One region of the Paenibacillus sp. FSL R7-0048 genome, then DNA from elsewhere that is predicted to be linked to it. Evidence: riboswitches for the same ligand, from Rfam matches in the RefSeq annotation. Region 1 holds a riboswitch; each other region holds the start of a gene.
The links. Region 1 has a riboswitch for cyclic di-GMP ahead of NSQ91_RS01975 (anti-repressor SinI family protein). Riboswitches for the same ligand answer to the same signal wherever they lie in the genome.

Region 1 (3,120 bases):
GGGTTATTCGCTAGTGTTATTCTTGTGCGTACGGTTTCTCCTTCACGGACAGCACGGTCTGCACCGAGATGGTATTTCACATCACCTGTCCAACCATAGTTAATGCCTGTGGAGCCTTCGGAAGGGAAAAGCTCCTTGTTCGGAGAATGATGAAACTCTGAAAATATGATATCATAAGGTTTGCCCAAAATATGTGCAAGAACGTTGAGGCGGCCGCGATGCGCCATGCCCATCAAAATATGCTCCGCACCGTCATGTGCAGCAGCACGTACGATTTCATCTAACATCGGCACAAGAGCATCATTGCCTTCAAGACTGAAACGCTTCTGACCTACAAAAGTCTTGTGGAGGAAGGTTTCAAATTGCTCTACCTGAATCAGGCGGTTCAGGAGCTCTTTGCGTTCTGTATTATTTAGGGGTGCTGGTGAGCTGGTGGATTCTGCCTGTCTATTTAGCCATTGCAGTTCTTTTTCTTCATGCACATGCCCGAATTCATAGGCGATAGTCTTGGTGTATGCCTGACGCATACGTTGCACGGCATCCCATCCGGTATGCACATCATTCGGCGCATTTTCCCATATAAGCGTGGCAGGCAGTGCGATCAGGTCTTCGCGGGTCAGCCCATAGGTTTCAAGCTCAAGATATTTTGCCATGGGATTCTGATCGCGTACCAGCGGATCAATTTCAGCGGCCATATGGCCATATATACGAATATTGGCGATTAGCTTGGAAGCTCTTACTGCTTTTCTAAGCCATTCGGTGTCTCCCGAGATGCGCGGCTGAGGAGCCGGTTCGCTATCCGGAGTTAGGGGAGGAGGTCCCGAATTTGTAAAAAGCTCGCGATAATTATTTTCTACGGTGGAGGGATCTTTCACAAACTGTTCATATCTTTCTTGAATGTAGCCTAAATTGGGTCCGTAATACTTACTCCAAATGGATTCGTTATAGGGCTCTTTGGCTGCCATGAATACATCCTCCTTAACGGATGAACTCCATACGTGACATTTTGTGTCAACGCTTACTGGAGCTGTGATGATTGCGGTTTCATTTCTCATCTTATTGTGCTACTTTCGGCCACTGTAATCAATTCATTCTTTCGTCCAATACGTTCGCAAAATGGTATGGGTTAGCTTGTTCTAATGAAAAGAAGGGTGTTTCTTCTCATTACCCATTCTAAAGGCCTATTAAAATGATTCTATTATCCTTATTTTTAACTATTAGGTCAGTAAATATTTATTTTGCTAGTACAATTTATTTTATGTAACGGACGAGTATCGTGATAATCGGACAAGATCTTTGAAAAAAAATCTTTTATTTTTCGTTTTTAAAATAGAAAGTAACCAGGAATCGACACACTTTTCCGCTTTCTTTTTGTATAATGTTATTGCAGATAGTAATTTTATAGTTTTTTAAGCAGATCCTTTCGTGAAAAGGGTCCAGTAAAAGGTAAACTTGCCGAAAGGCAGGGGCACAAAGTCGCGGGTCTAAGGTAGAGATACTATGACAGCCGGATTGCCTGGGGACGTAAAATCTTAGGGGGAGATTTTTTGGAAAAGTCCAACCAGGGTAGCAACAGAGAACAGCAGTTTATTGATCTGGATCAAGAGTGGGTACATTTATTATTAGCAGCTAAGAAGGCTGGCATTAAGGCAGATGAAATCCGCCAGTTCTTTCATGAGAAAACTGTGCAGATCGTGCAGTAATACATTAGAGGGGTTACATATCGAAAAAGGGCACAGCGGTTCTTCGCTGTGTCCTTTTTCGATATGATTTAGTAGAAGAGAGGATCGTACCAGATTAGTAGGAAGTATTAATCCTTTTGATCGAGCTTCCATTTCTGATAGTCCAGAAATTCTTTGAATTCGCGTTTGCTAATGCCTGAGTCCATAGCTTCCTGCACCAATCGGAACCATTCCGAATCTAAATGTGATTCCTCTGCATCATTGGGTTCTCCATAGAGTAGGGCATGAATGGATACCTGAAGCGCGTCAGCGATTTTTTCGATAAACTGGATGGATGGATTGGATTGGATGTTTCTCTCCACGTTGCTAAGATACGACTTAGCCACATCTGCTCTGTCCGCAAGCTCAGATAGGGAGAAACCCTTGTCTAGGCGGAGCTGCTGGATACGTTGGCCCATATTCTGTGGCACTATGCTGACGCCCCTCCGTAATTTTTGTTATTAGTATAGCAAATATCAATAAATCGGACAAAGTTTATTGTAAAGAGAAGAGCAGCAATCTGCTTATCCGTGGCCGGATTCAGGATCTGCTGCTCTTCGAGTATTTTATTAAATTACTTTATTGATCTTAGTAGTCTTTTTTCGCACCTTGTTTAGCTACGAAATCCCAAGTCAGTGTTAAGCTATCGCCTTGGAAAATATTTTGATCTTGGTTATTTTCCACAAATTCGAATTGGACGGAGAAGCTGTCGTTGGTACCGGCTTTAATACCGGATGCTTCGGTAAAGAGTTGATCCCAACCTGTATTTTTTACGAGATCCGGATGCTGACTTTTTAAAGCAGCAAGTGTAGTCTCATAAACTACATTTTCAGGAGAGACGATAGGTACTCCTTTATCATTATTTCTAAGGAATTTAACTTTAATGAACTCGGCTAAATCCAGGTAGTTATCTCCTTTAGCATCCGTGATTTGAGTCGATGTATTCAGAATAATAGATCCGATATCGAGCGAACCATCGTTTTTCAATTTGAAGGATTTAGTTACCGTATCACCTGGTTTCAGGTTAGGAATATTAACGATGACAGAAGGGTCGGAGTTCAGATCGAGCGTGCCCGCTGCGAATGTAGCTGTGCTTTGCGCAGTGTCGCTAAAGTATGCGAAGGTTCCTCCGCCGATTAATGATAAACCCAGTGCTGCAGATGCTACGCCAAGACCCAATGTTTTCTTGATACCCATAATAAAATTCCTCCTCAAATTTGTGTTTGAATTTTTTATAAAATTTATATATTGTATCTTCCGGTTCGTAAGCGGAAGTGGACAATCAACTTAGGGCTGTGTTTCTGTTGGGGGCGGTGAGGCTGGCAGTAGGGCAGCATTTTTCTTTTCTAATGCAGCTACAGCCTTCCAAGAGGTATACAGAGCATAGAGCAGAAGCATC
Region 2 (3,120 bases), 4.4 Mb from region 1:
CCTGAAAATTGTCATGGCACAAGTAGCCTCTTCTTCTACTGAGCTCGCTCTTGGTGCAAATGAAATATCTACGGATATCGCTGATATGACAGAATCCATTAAAGACATTGAGACCAAAGTATCCAATTATACGAACTCCACCAAAGAAATGAACAGACGTTCAATACATACCTTAGAACTTGTTGAGCAAGGGCGCCAATCCGTAGATACACAGGCTGAAGGCATGCGTAAAAACATAGAGGCTACACAAAAAGTGGCTGATACTATTGAAGCTCTCTCACAAAATGCCCGCGGGATTACGATGATCACCAAGACCATCACAGAGATCGCTGAGCAGACCAACCTGCTGTCACTGAATGCCTCCATCGAAGCTGCTCGTGCCGGAGAGCATGGTCGGGGTTTTGCCGTTGTAGCTCAAGAGGTCCGCAAGCTTGCTGAAGAATCTACGGCATCCACAAAAGAAGTATTCGGCTTGGTCCGCAGCATTGAGTCAGATATTAAACAAGCCATCGATAATATTGCCATCAATGAAGAGGTTGTGCAGGTTCAGAATGAAATGATCACTCAATCTGCCCATATTTTCGCACAAATTGTACAAAGCGTGCAGTACATTACCGAGCAAATCTCTTCATTCTCTGCGGAGAGTGATCTTATGCTAGAAAGTGCCTTGAAAATTTCCAGTGCAATTGAGAATATCTCAGCAATCACCGAAGAAACTGCTGCTGGCACGGAAGAGGTATCGGCGGCTATGAATGAACAGATTAATGCCCTGCAGTCTGTTGCAGAAGAAACGGAAAAAATGACCCAGGCCGTATTTAATCTGCAAAAAACCATTCATATCTTTAAATTCTAGTTCAAAACTATCAACTGCCACCTAAGCTGAGTCTTAGGTGGCAGTTTTTTTCGCGAGGCAAAACTTCATCTCTTGGACAAGACTTTCGTCAAATTTCGAGTTTTTTTAGCGGATTATGTTGACAAAAATTAATGAGGAATATATTGTAAAGGAAAATTATTCTTATCAACTATAAATTAATATTGGCAAAATCCTCGAAAGAGGATGACGCAAAACCATGGATCTACAGCCTCATTTTTTCGTTTGAGGCCATGATTGCCAGGTTGCAGAGGAACCAGGACGGCTGAACTATTGTTCAGTCTTAGCGGCGCCTTATGCCACCAACCTGTGCTTACTATAGAGCACAGGTTTTTACTTTTTGAGTATATTGATCTATCGTATCTATCCGGTAGATTAATAACTAATATATATCAAAAAACTTGTGAGGTGTTTCTTTTGAAGACAGTCGCAGATTACATGGCGGAAGCACTACGTAACCTTGGAGTCACCCATTCTTTTGGGATCATTGGCAAATCCATTTGTCCAATAGTTCTAAAGATGGTGGATTACGGTATTGAATTTATTCCCGGCAGACATGAAGCAAGCTCCGGATTCGAAGCAGCAGGGTATGCGCTGAAAACGGGTAACCTAGGCGTAGCATTTGGTACTTCGGGTCCTGGGGGAACTAACCTGCTTACAGCAGCAGCACATGCGAAAGCTAACAACCTACCTGTCCTATTTATTACCGGCCACCAATCCATTACAGAGCTTGGAATTCCTCAATGTCAGGACTCCACCTCTTTTCTGGCTGATTTAGCTGATATGTTCAGACCTGCCACCTTGTTCAGTAAATTGGTTGAACGTGGGGATCACTTTGGTACTATTTTTAATCATGCGATTTCTGTGGCCCTGACCAAACGGGGTCCTGTTCATCTTTGTATTCCTTTTGATGTACAAACTGAAGTATTGGAAGAATGCAATATAGTAATCCCAGAAAGAGAGTCTCTAATTAGTCAAGCTAATATCGATAGAGTCATCGATGCTATTCAAGCTGCTAAGAATCCTTTGATTATTGCGGGTAAAGGAATTAACCGCTCCGGAGCACATAAAGAGCTTGTTCAACTCGCAGAAACTTTTAATATTCCTGTAGTAACATCTCCTGGTGGAAAAGGGGCTATAGTCTGGGATCACCCACTCTATCATGGTCCTATTGGCGTTGGCGGTTCGACCCACGGGGACGATTTATTGAATAAAAGCGATTTATTTATAGTGCTTGGATCACGTTTAAGTGATATGACCATCTGTAATCTTAAACGGGAGAATCATCCAGCAACTTTAATTCAATTTGATATTGATCCAACCTTTGTCGGAAAAATACTATTGTCCAAAACGATACCGGTCACTGGGGACCTGCGCGATAATTTGGTGCACTGCCTAAATCATATTGACCCAAACACAATCACCAAACGTGAGGCTTTGGCCGATGCGGATTATTCAGAAGAGCTTCCAACCCTCAAGAATCTTTCCCTTGCTTCGGTAATGAGCACTTTAAGTGATTTGATCCCTTATAATAATTCAATTTTCGTTGATGATGGAAGTCATGGATTCCACGCTGCAAAATGGTACAAGGTTAAGAAACCGGGCAGCTTTGTTTTTGATGCGTATTTTGCTTGCATGGGTAATTCGATCGGCATGGCTATTGGTGCAAAAGTTGCTGCTCCTGAAGAAACTGTCCTCTGCATTACAGGTGATGGTTGTTTCATGATGCTCGGCGCTGAGATTAACACCGCTGTCTGCAAAGATATCCCTGTCATCTTTATCGTGGTCAATAATAAGCAACTAGATATGGCTCTTAAGGGTATGGAGAAAACCACAGGTCGTATCGATGGAACTCTATATGAAGTACCAATGGACGCCGTAAAATTCGCTGAATCTCTAGGTGCTAAAGGCTACAAATGTGAGACTGTGGATGAATTCACAGCTGCAATTAAAGATGCGGTAGCTCTAAACCATGTTGCCGTTATTGAACTACTAACAGACCGTGATGAAGTCCCTCCGACTGCACACCGTACTTTGAACCTAAACTAGGAGGCTAACCATGAAGGAAAATATCAACAGTGGTCTCAACCACTTCACGAATCTATCAGGAGACTATGGCGCAAAAGCACTAGCTCCAATTAAAGACCACTTCCCTGACTTGGCTGAATTTATTATGGGGAATGCCTATGGCGATATTTTTCAACGTAATACTATAGCCCCTGACTGGAAGGAAATCGCAGTCATTTCAT
Region 3 (3,120 bases), 300 kb from region 1:
ATCTGGTAGTGCTCGGAATATCACTGCTGTTAATGCATCTGTTGACAGACAAACTAGGTATTCAAGTCTTGATCTCCAAGGTGCTGGTTACCTTTATCACGGTGATCATCAATTTCTTTGGAAGTCGTAAATGGGTATTTTAAACATTAATTTCAGGCAGAAGGAGTTGCTATGCTTAAAGGCAAGTAGCTGTTTCTGCTTGATTTGTATATAACCATAGAAACAATATACGGAGGTGAATAACATTGCGTAAATTCTCCTATCTACTCATACTGGCTGGGATACTTATCATGTTATATCCGACAGCTAACGAGTGGTACAACGACAGGCAGCAGGAGAAGTTATTAGAAGCGGCTGAACTAAGCACTGCCGATAGTACTCCCCAGTCAGATCTGAGGAGCAGGTATGCTGAAGTTACTCAGCTGTTAGCAGAGGAATCGGTTCTGGATGCCCAGGCACAGCCCCAACCCCAAGAGACAGAAAAGCCTGAACCGGAGATTGAAGTCGGTGGCAAAGTAATCGCACTAATTGAAATCGATAAGATTGATTTGAAGCTGCCTGTATTAGAAGGGGCTACAAAAGCTAATATGAAACATGCTGCAGCCCATATGAAAGAAACGGCACCCCTTGGAGAGATCGGGAATGCTGCAATCGCGGCGCATCGGGCTCGAACTACGGGTCGTTTGTTTAACAGATTGAATGAGGTTGTTGTGGGGGATGTCATCACGGTAAAGACTAGTGATCAGGTGTTTAACTATGAGGTGTATGATATTTCTGTTGTAGATCCGAGTGATGTCTCCGTTCTTGACGGGAATGACAAGGATAAGATTCTTACTCTGATTACATGTGATCCGCTAGTGAATCCAACGCATCGGCTGATTGTTCATGCCAAATTAACAAAAGGAGAATAGTGAATGACAAGAAAACACAAATACCGGGAGATATTTATAAAATAATGGGTAATCTAGTAAATTAGGTCTTGTTCACAACTATAAATATGATAGTATTATACTATGAAAGCTAAACACGATAACGGCAAACCTTCCGAAAGGTAGGGACGCAAAGCTAAAGGGCCTTTTCCCGAAAGGATGGCAGCCAGCTACCGAATGAAGAGGCTTTTTTTGTTTCAAATGGATTCTATCAATTATATCTAGTAAAGCTAGAACAGATAGAGCTTATACGATAACGGCAAACCTATCGAAAGGTAGGGACGCAAAGCTAAAGGGCCTTCCCGAAAGGATGGCAGCCAGCTACCGAAAGGAGTTTTATCCGTGAAAAAGGTTTATTTTATGCTGGTGGCGTTGTTCGTCCTAATGACTTCAGTTCCGGTAAGTACAGCTCAAGCTGCAAGTGCAGATGCCAGCTGGTTGATTACATCCAAAGTGGCTCAAGGTGTTATTGGTATTAACTATGATATTCCGAAAGATAAAAGAATCAAACTCATGATCACCAAAGATAACAGCAGCTATACATATAACTTGTATGCTTCTGGACAAGCTGAGGACTTCCCTTTGCAACAAGGAAATGGGACTTATAAGGTTTCTGTTCTGGAGAATACAACCGGCAATAAATACAAAGCGTTATATTCCGAAGTAGTAGACGTAACCATGAGTGATTCGAATTCCGTATATTTGGGCTCCGTACAGAATGTGAAATGGAGTTCTTCTGATAAAGCGATTGTCAAAGCTAAACAATTAGTACAAGGCAAAACAACAGACGAAGAGAAAGTTAAAGCGATCTATAACTATGTAGTTGCGAATGTACAATATGATTACTCTCTTGCTAATAGTGTAACTACTGATTATATTCCAAGCATCGATAAGACATTGACTACTAAAAAAGGGATTTGCTATGATTACGCTTCTCTTTTTGCCGCAATGCTGCGGAGTGTAGATGTTCCTGCTAAGTTGGTAATGGGAAATACAAGCTACGTTACGCAATATCATGCATGGAACGAAGTGTTGCTTAATGGGAAGTGGGTTACCATTGATACTACAGTGGATGCAGGACTTGCAAAGAGTGATAAGAAAACCGATTTAATTAAAGCCTCAAGCAAATATACTGCGGCAAAATACTATTAAGTTCGTCGCTAGAAACATAACTCTATTAAATAAACAACTGGCTTAATTATTAAGCCAGTTGTTTATTTTTATATTAGGGGTTGCTTTTCTATTAATAGTTGGGGTATTATAGGTAAGCGTTGTTAGACAGCGTACAGGCGATATAGACGAGGCTGATAAAAAGCTTCGAAAAATAAAGCTTGCATTTCTGAAAACAACATGATATATTATAAGAGTTGCTGCTGAGACATTAAACGGCGCCAACGAGAACTTGATCTTTGAAAACTGAACAACGAGTGAGTAGGAAATCACGTAAGTGAAATCCAAAATTAGAGAATTAATTTTCTCGTCAGATGTTTCAAAATGAGCATATCGCTCTTTTCAATACTAATTGGAGAGTTTGATCCTGGCTCAGGACGAACGCTGGCGGCGTGCCTAATACATGCAAGTCGAGCGGAGTTATTTTGAAAGCTTGCTTTCAAAATAACTTAGCGGCGGACGGGTGAGTAACACGTAGGCAACCTGCCCTTCAGACTGGGATAACTACCGGAAACGGTAGCTAATACCGGATAATTTCTTTTTTCTCCTGAGAGAAGAATGAAAGACGGAGCAATCTGTCACTGAGGGATGGGCCTGCGGCGCATTAGCTAGTTGGTGGGGTAACGGCCCACCAAGGCGACGATGCGTAGCCGACCTGAGAGGGTGAACGGCCACACTGGGACTGAGACACGGCCCAGACTCCTACGGGAGGCAGCAGTAGGGAATCTTCCGCAATGGGCGAAAGCCTGACGGAGCAACGCCGCGTGAGTGATGAAGGTTTTCGGATCGTAAAGCTCTGTTGCCAGGGAAGAACGTCCGGTAGAGTAACTGCTACCGGAGTGACGGTACCTGAGAAGAAAGCCCCGGCTAACTACGTGCCAGCAGCCGCGGTAATACGTAGGGGGCAAGCGTTGTCCGGAATTATTGGGCGTAAAGCGCGCGCAGGCGGCTATTTAAGTCTGGTGTTTAAACCTTGGGCTCAACCTGAGGTCGCACTGGAAACTGGGTGGCTTGAGTACAG
Region 4 (3,120 bases), 670 kb from region 1:
ACTAAGGATCGACCTTTAATTTTCATCAATCAGGAGACATCCGGAAGAAAAAGTGCACTTGCTGGAACTGTCTCTTTAGCTTGACTAGCACTTTCCCACATCAAGCGGACTCTCGCATCGCCTTCATTCTCGTAATACTCCACCTTGATATCATATAGCTGGCCAGCCTTCAGCGTTATAGTGCCCTTACGCTCAGTACCACTTTGCTTAGTCCAACTATCAATCACGGATTCCTCATTCACCCAGACACGGATACCATCATCTGAGGTAGTGTAAAATGTATATTGCTCATTATATAATGGCTTAATTTTACCGCTCCAACGTATGGAGAACCGATCAATCCCGAGGGCGGCATCCGGGGAGCCTTGCCGCCAATTGAAATCGATTATTGCATCAGTTCTGTTAAGAGTTGCTGCTCCCGACAATTGCATGTTGTTGTAATACTCTCCTGCAAGCCCCTTCGCGAGAGGAATTGCTGCCTCCCCCTCTTCTTCAGAAGGTGCCGGCGCTGGTGCGGCGCTAGGTGTCGGTGCCAGACCAGTATTTAATTTATCTCTGGTCAGGGTATAGTTGCTATTCATAAATGTTTTGATTGTGTCTGCACTGTTATTCTCGTAGAGCATTTTTCCCCAGCTCATCATATACGTCCATTTACTTTGCGATTGCTGAAGCTTCTCCAGATTAGGCATTTCACCATTTTCCCCGATCGCAATCGGTTTGCCTGCGGCTAGACTCAATAAGCTGTCATAGTATTTTTGCTGGTAATCATTTTCGTATATATCTGCTGCCAGAATATCTACTTTATCAGCACCTGGATAAGTTAGCGCATAAGGATCTGACCAAACATTGGGAGCATTCGGACTCCATACCCATAACAAATTATTTAATTTATGAACGTTAACAAAACGGTCATACATAATATTCCATAGTTTAGAAAAGTTATTTTTCTTCCCCCACCAGAACCAGTTCCCGTTCATTTCATGATAGGGTCTCCAAAGCACCGGAACGTTGGCATCGCGCAAGCTTTTTAAAGAGACGGCCACCTTATCAAGCTCAGCGATCAGATTGTTATATTGCTTGGTACCCGGTGTAACGTAACTATCGAACTCACTCTGGCTAAGTGTTTTTTTCACATTATCCCAGTCATAAGAGGTGCCCGGCAGGTTAGCATGAAAAGTCATAGCTACGATCCCGCCCGCTTTATTCCAGTTGATGGCGCTGTTCACCACATTTTGACGTTGCCAAGCCATCGTTGCTTCGGACTGGCCACTGATCGCACCCATTTCATAACCGTGAAGAGCCGCATATTGTCCGCTGGTTCCCTTCAGCATATTGTTAATTTCATCTGGACTTTCTAAATAGTCATGTTGACCGGCAATAATACCTTTTCCTGAGATCGAGTAAAAATAGTTAAGCAGCTTTACGGCTTCAGGTGAGGCACCTGGGGTAACTGGCGTTCCAGAATTTGAAGCAGCTATGACAACAGACGGCGAAATTCCAACAGCAAGCGGAAGTGCAGTCAGAAACAGGACGAGTGACAGAAATGCACCAAACAATCGATACGTACGGTAAGCTTTCAAAATAATCTCCCTTTCGGTAGCCAGGCTGCCACTCTTTCGAAGGCCCTATAGCTTTGCGTCCCTACCTTTCGATAGGTTTGCCTTTTCAATTTAAGAGAAATAATCTCTCTTACCGTAAGTATCGACGACAATTAATGATATATTTAGTGTTTTTATGACTTTTTTTGATAATTGAGTCAATTTACCTGTTTCAAGAAATTTTGAATTGGTTAAATAGATAGGTTAGACCTATGAAATGAATTGTTGTAGTTCTATATCATTCCAGTCTAAAGTAATACGTATGTTATCTTCTTCTACTAATTCAGACCCCGTCTGTACCTCTATAAACTCAACATCCGTCAAAGCAAGGATCGCGTGCTTCGTTCCTTCCGGTATACGTACCACGTCCCCAGCCTTCACATTATGTTTTTTCTCATTCAGCACAATACTTGCTTCGCCGCTGACGATTGTCCAAATTTCACTACGCTTGCGATGTAATTGATAGCTGATATTATTCCCCTCGGATATAAAAATCCGTTTGGTCAGCACTTCATTGCCTTCATCATATTTCACATAATCAATAACTTTGTAATGACCCCAACGGCGTTCCTCGTACATCGGTCTTTGTTCAAAGGTCTTCAGCACTTCTTTAATCCGTGGGCTCTCAGCTTTATGGGTAACTAGAATCCCATCCGGGCTAGCCGCAATGATCAGATCCTTCGCACCAATTACCGTAATCGGAATGTCCAGCTCATTAATCAAGCAAGTCCCCTCAGAATCCGCCGTCACAAAACCTTTTCCTACATGCTTGCTGCTCATTTCCTCTGTCAGCGTATTCCACGTTCCAAGATCCTTCCAGAATCCATCATACGGCTGTACCACAATATGTTCTTCTTTCTCCACCACTTCATAATCAAAGCTGATGGAAGACAATAGCTTATACTGCTTCTGCAATTCTTCATATCCTAAAGGCAACCCTTTACGCTGCAAAATATCTAACAAGTACCCTAAGCGGAAGGCAAACACTCCGCAATTCCACAAGGCATTTTGCTCGATGAGCTGTTCTGCTTGTATGCGGTCAGGTTTCTCTTGAAAGTGACTCACCTTCATAAAACCATTTTCCCCCGCCTCTTCGGTGGTAGGAATAATATATCCGTATTTCTCTGAGGCATGTTCAGGAACAACACCCATTAGAGCCAGATTTGCTCCACTTTCCAGCATGGTCCCCTCAAGCATAGCTATGGTATCGAAAAAAGATGCTTCTACATAAGGGTCAACAGGCAATATTGCTACCGTCTCCGCTGGAGAAACACCTGCCACTGAATAAAGATAGGTAGCTGTTAAGGCGATAGCCGGAAAAGTATCCCGACGCTCCGGTTCAACGATAATCGGCACATGACTTCCCAGCTGGCTTTGTATCATTTCTACTTGGCCACGGCCGGTGGCCAGATAAGATGATTCTGCCATCCCTGCTTCCTCCAGCTGTCTCCAGACACGTTGTACCATGGATTCTGGTTCACCTTGAGGGCTTTCAAGTACCTTTAGAAATTGCTTTGAACGT

Region 2: linked by a shared signal. The riboswitch ahead of NSQ91_RS21760 (thiamine pyrophosphate-binding protein) and the one ahead of NSQ91_RS01975 (anti-repressor SinI family protein) in region 1 are both predicted to bind cyclic di-GMP.
Region 3: linked by a shared signal. The riboswitch ahead of NSQ91_RS03285 (transglutaminase-like domain-containing protein) and the one ahead of NSQ91_RS01975 (anti-repressor SinI family protein) in region 1 are both predicted to bind cyclic di-GMP.
Region 4: linked by a shared signal. The riboswitch ahead of NSQ91_RS04810 (glycosyl hydrolase) and the one ahead of NSQ91_RS01975 (anti-repressor SinI family protein) in region 1 are both predicted to bind cyclic di-GMP.

The regions. Positions count from the first base shown of each region.
Region 1 covers NZ_JBBORF010000001.1:452,446-455,565, forward strand. Annotated here, with positions in the region: gene NSQ91_RS01970 (2-oxoglutarate dehydrogenase E1 component) at 1-965, opposite strand, end outside; cyclic di-GMP riboswitch class I at 1,436-1,520, shown strand; gene NSQ91_RS01975 (anti-repressor SinI family protein) at 1,548-1,703, shown strand; gene NSQ91_RS01980 (helix-turn-helix domain-containing protein) at 1,811-2,140, opposite strand; gene NSQ91_RS01985 (TasA family protein) at 2,310-2,918, opposite strand; gene sipW (signal peptidase I SipW) at 3,009-3,120, opposite strand, start outside.
Region 2 covers NZ_JBBORF010000001.1:4,861,685-4,864,804, forward strand. Annotated here, with positions in the region: gene NSQ91_RS21755 (methyl-accepting chemotaxis protein) at 1-853, shown strand, start outside; cyclic di-GMP riboswitch class I at 1,028-1,124, shown strand; gene NSQ91_RS21760 (thiamine pyrophosphate-binding protein) at 1,280-2,920, shown strand; gene NSQ91_RS21765 (carboxymuconolactone decarboxylase family protein) at 2,931-3,120, shown strand, end outside.
Region 3 covers NZ_JBBORF010000001.1:755,286-758,405, forward strand. Annotated here, with positions in the region: gene NSQ91_RS03275 (GtrA family protein) at 1-143, shown strand, start outside; gene NSQ91_RS03280 (class D sortase) at 246-911, shown strand; cyclic di-GMP riboswitch class I at 1,025-1,107, shown strand; cyclic di-GMP riboswitch class I at 1,178-1,258, shown strand; gene NSQ91_RS03285 (transglutaminase-like domain-containing protein) at 1,272-2,081, shown strand; rRNA gene NSQ91_RS03290 (16S ribosomal RNA) at 2,449-3,120, shown strand, end outside.
Region 4 covers NZ_JBBORF010000001.1:1,126,243-1,129,362, reverse strand. Annotated here, with positions in the region: gene NSQ91_RS04810 (glycosyl hydrolase) at 30-1,580, opposite strand; cyclic di-GMP riboswitch class I at 1,593-1,672, opposite strand; gene NSQ91_RS04805 (sugar phosphate nucleotidyltransferase) at 1,809-3,120, opposite strand, start outside.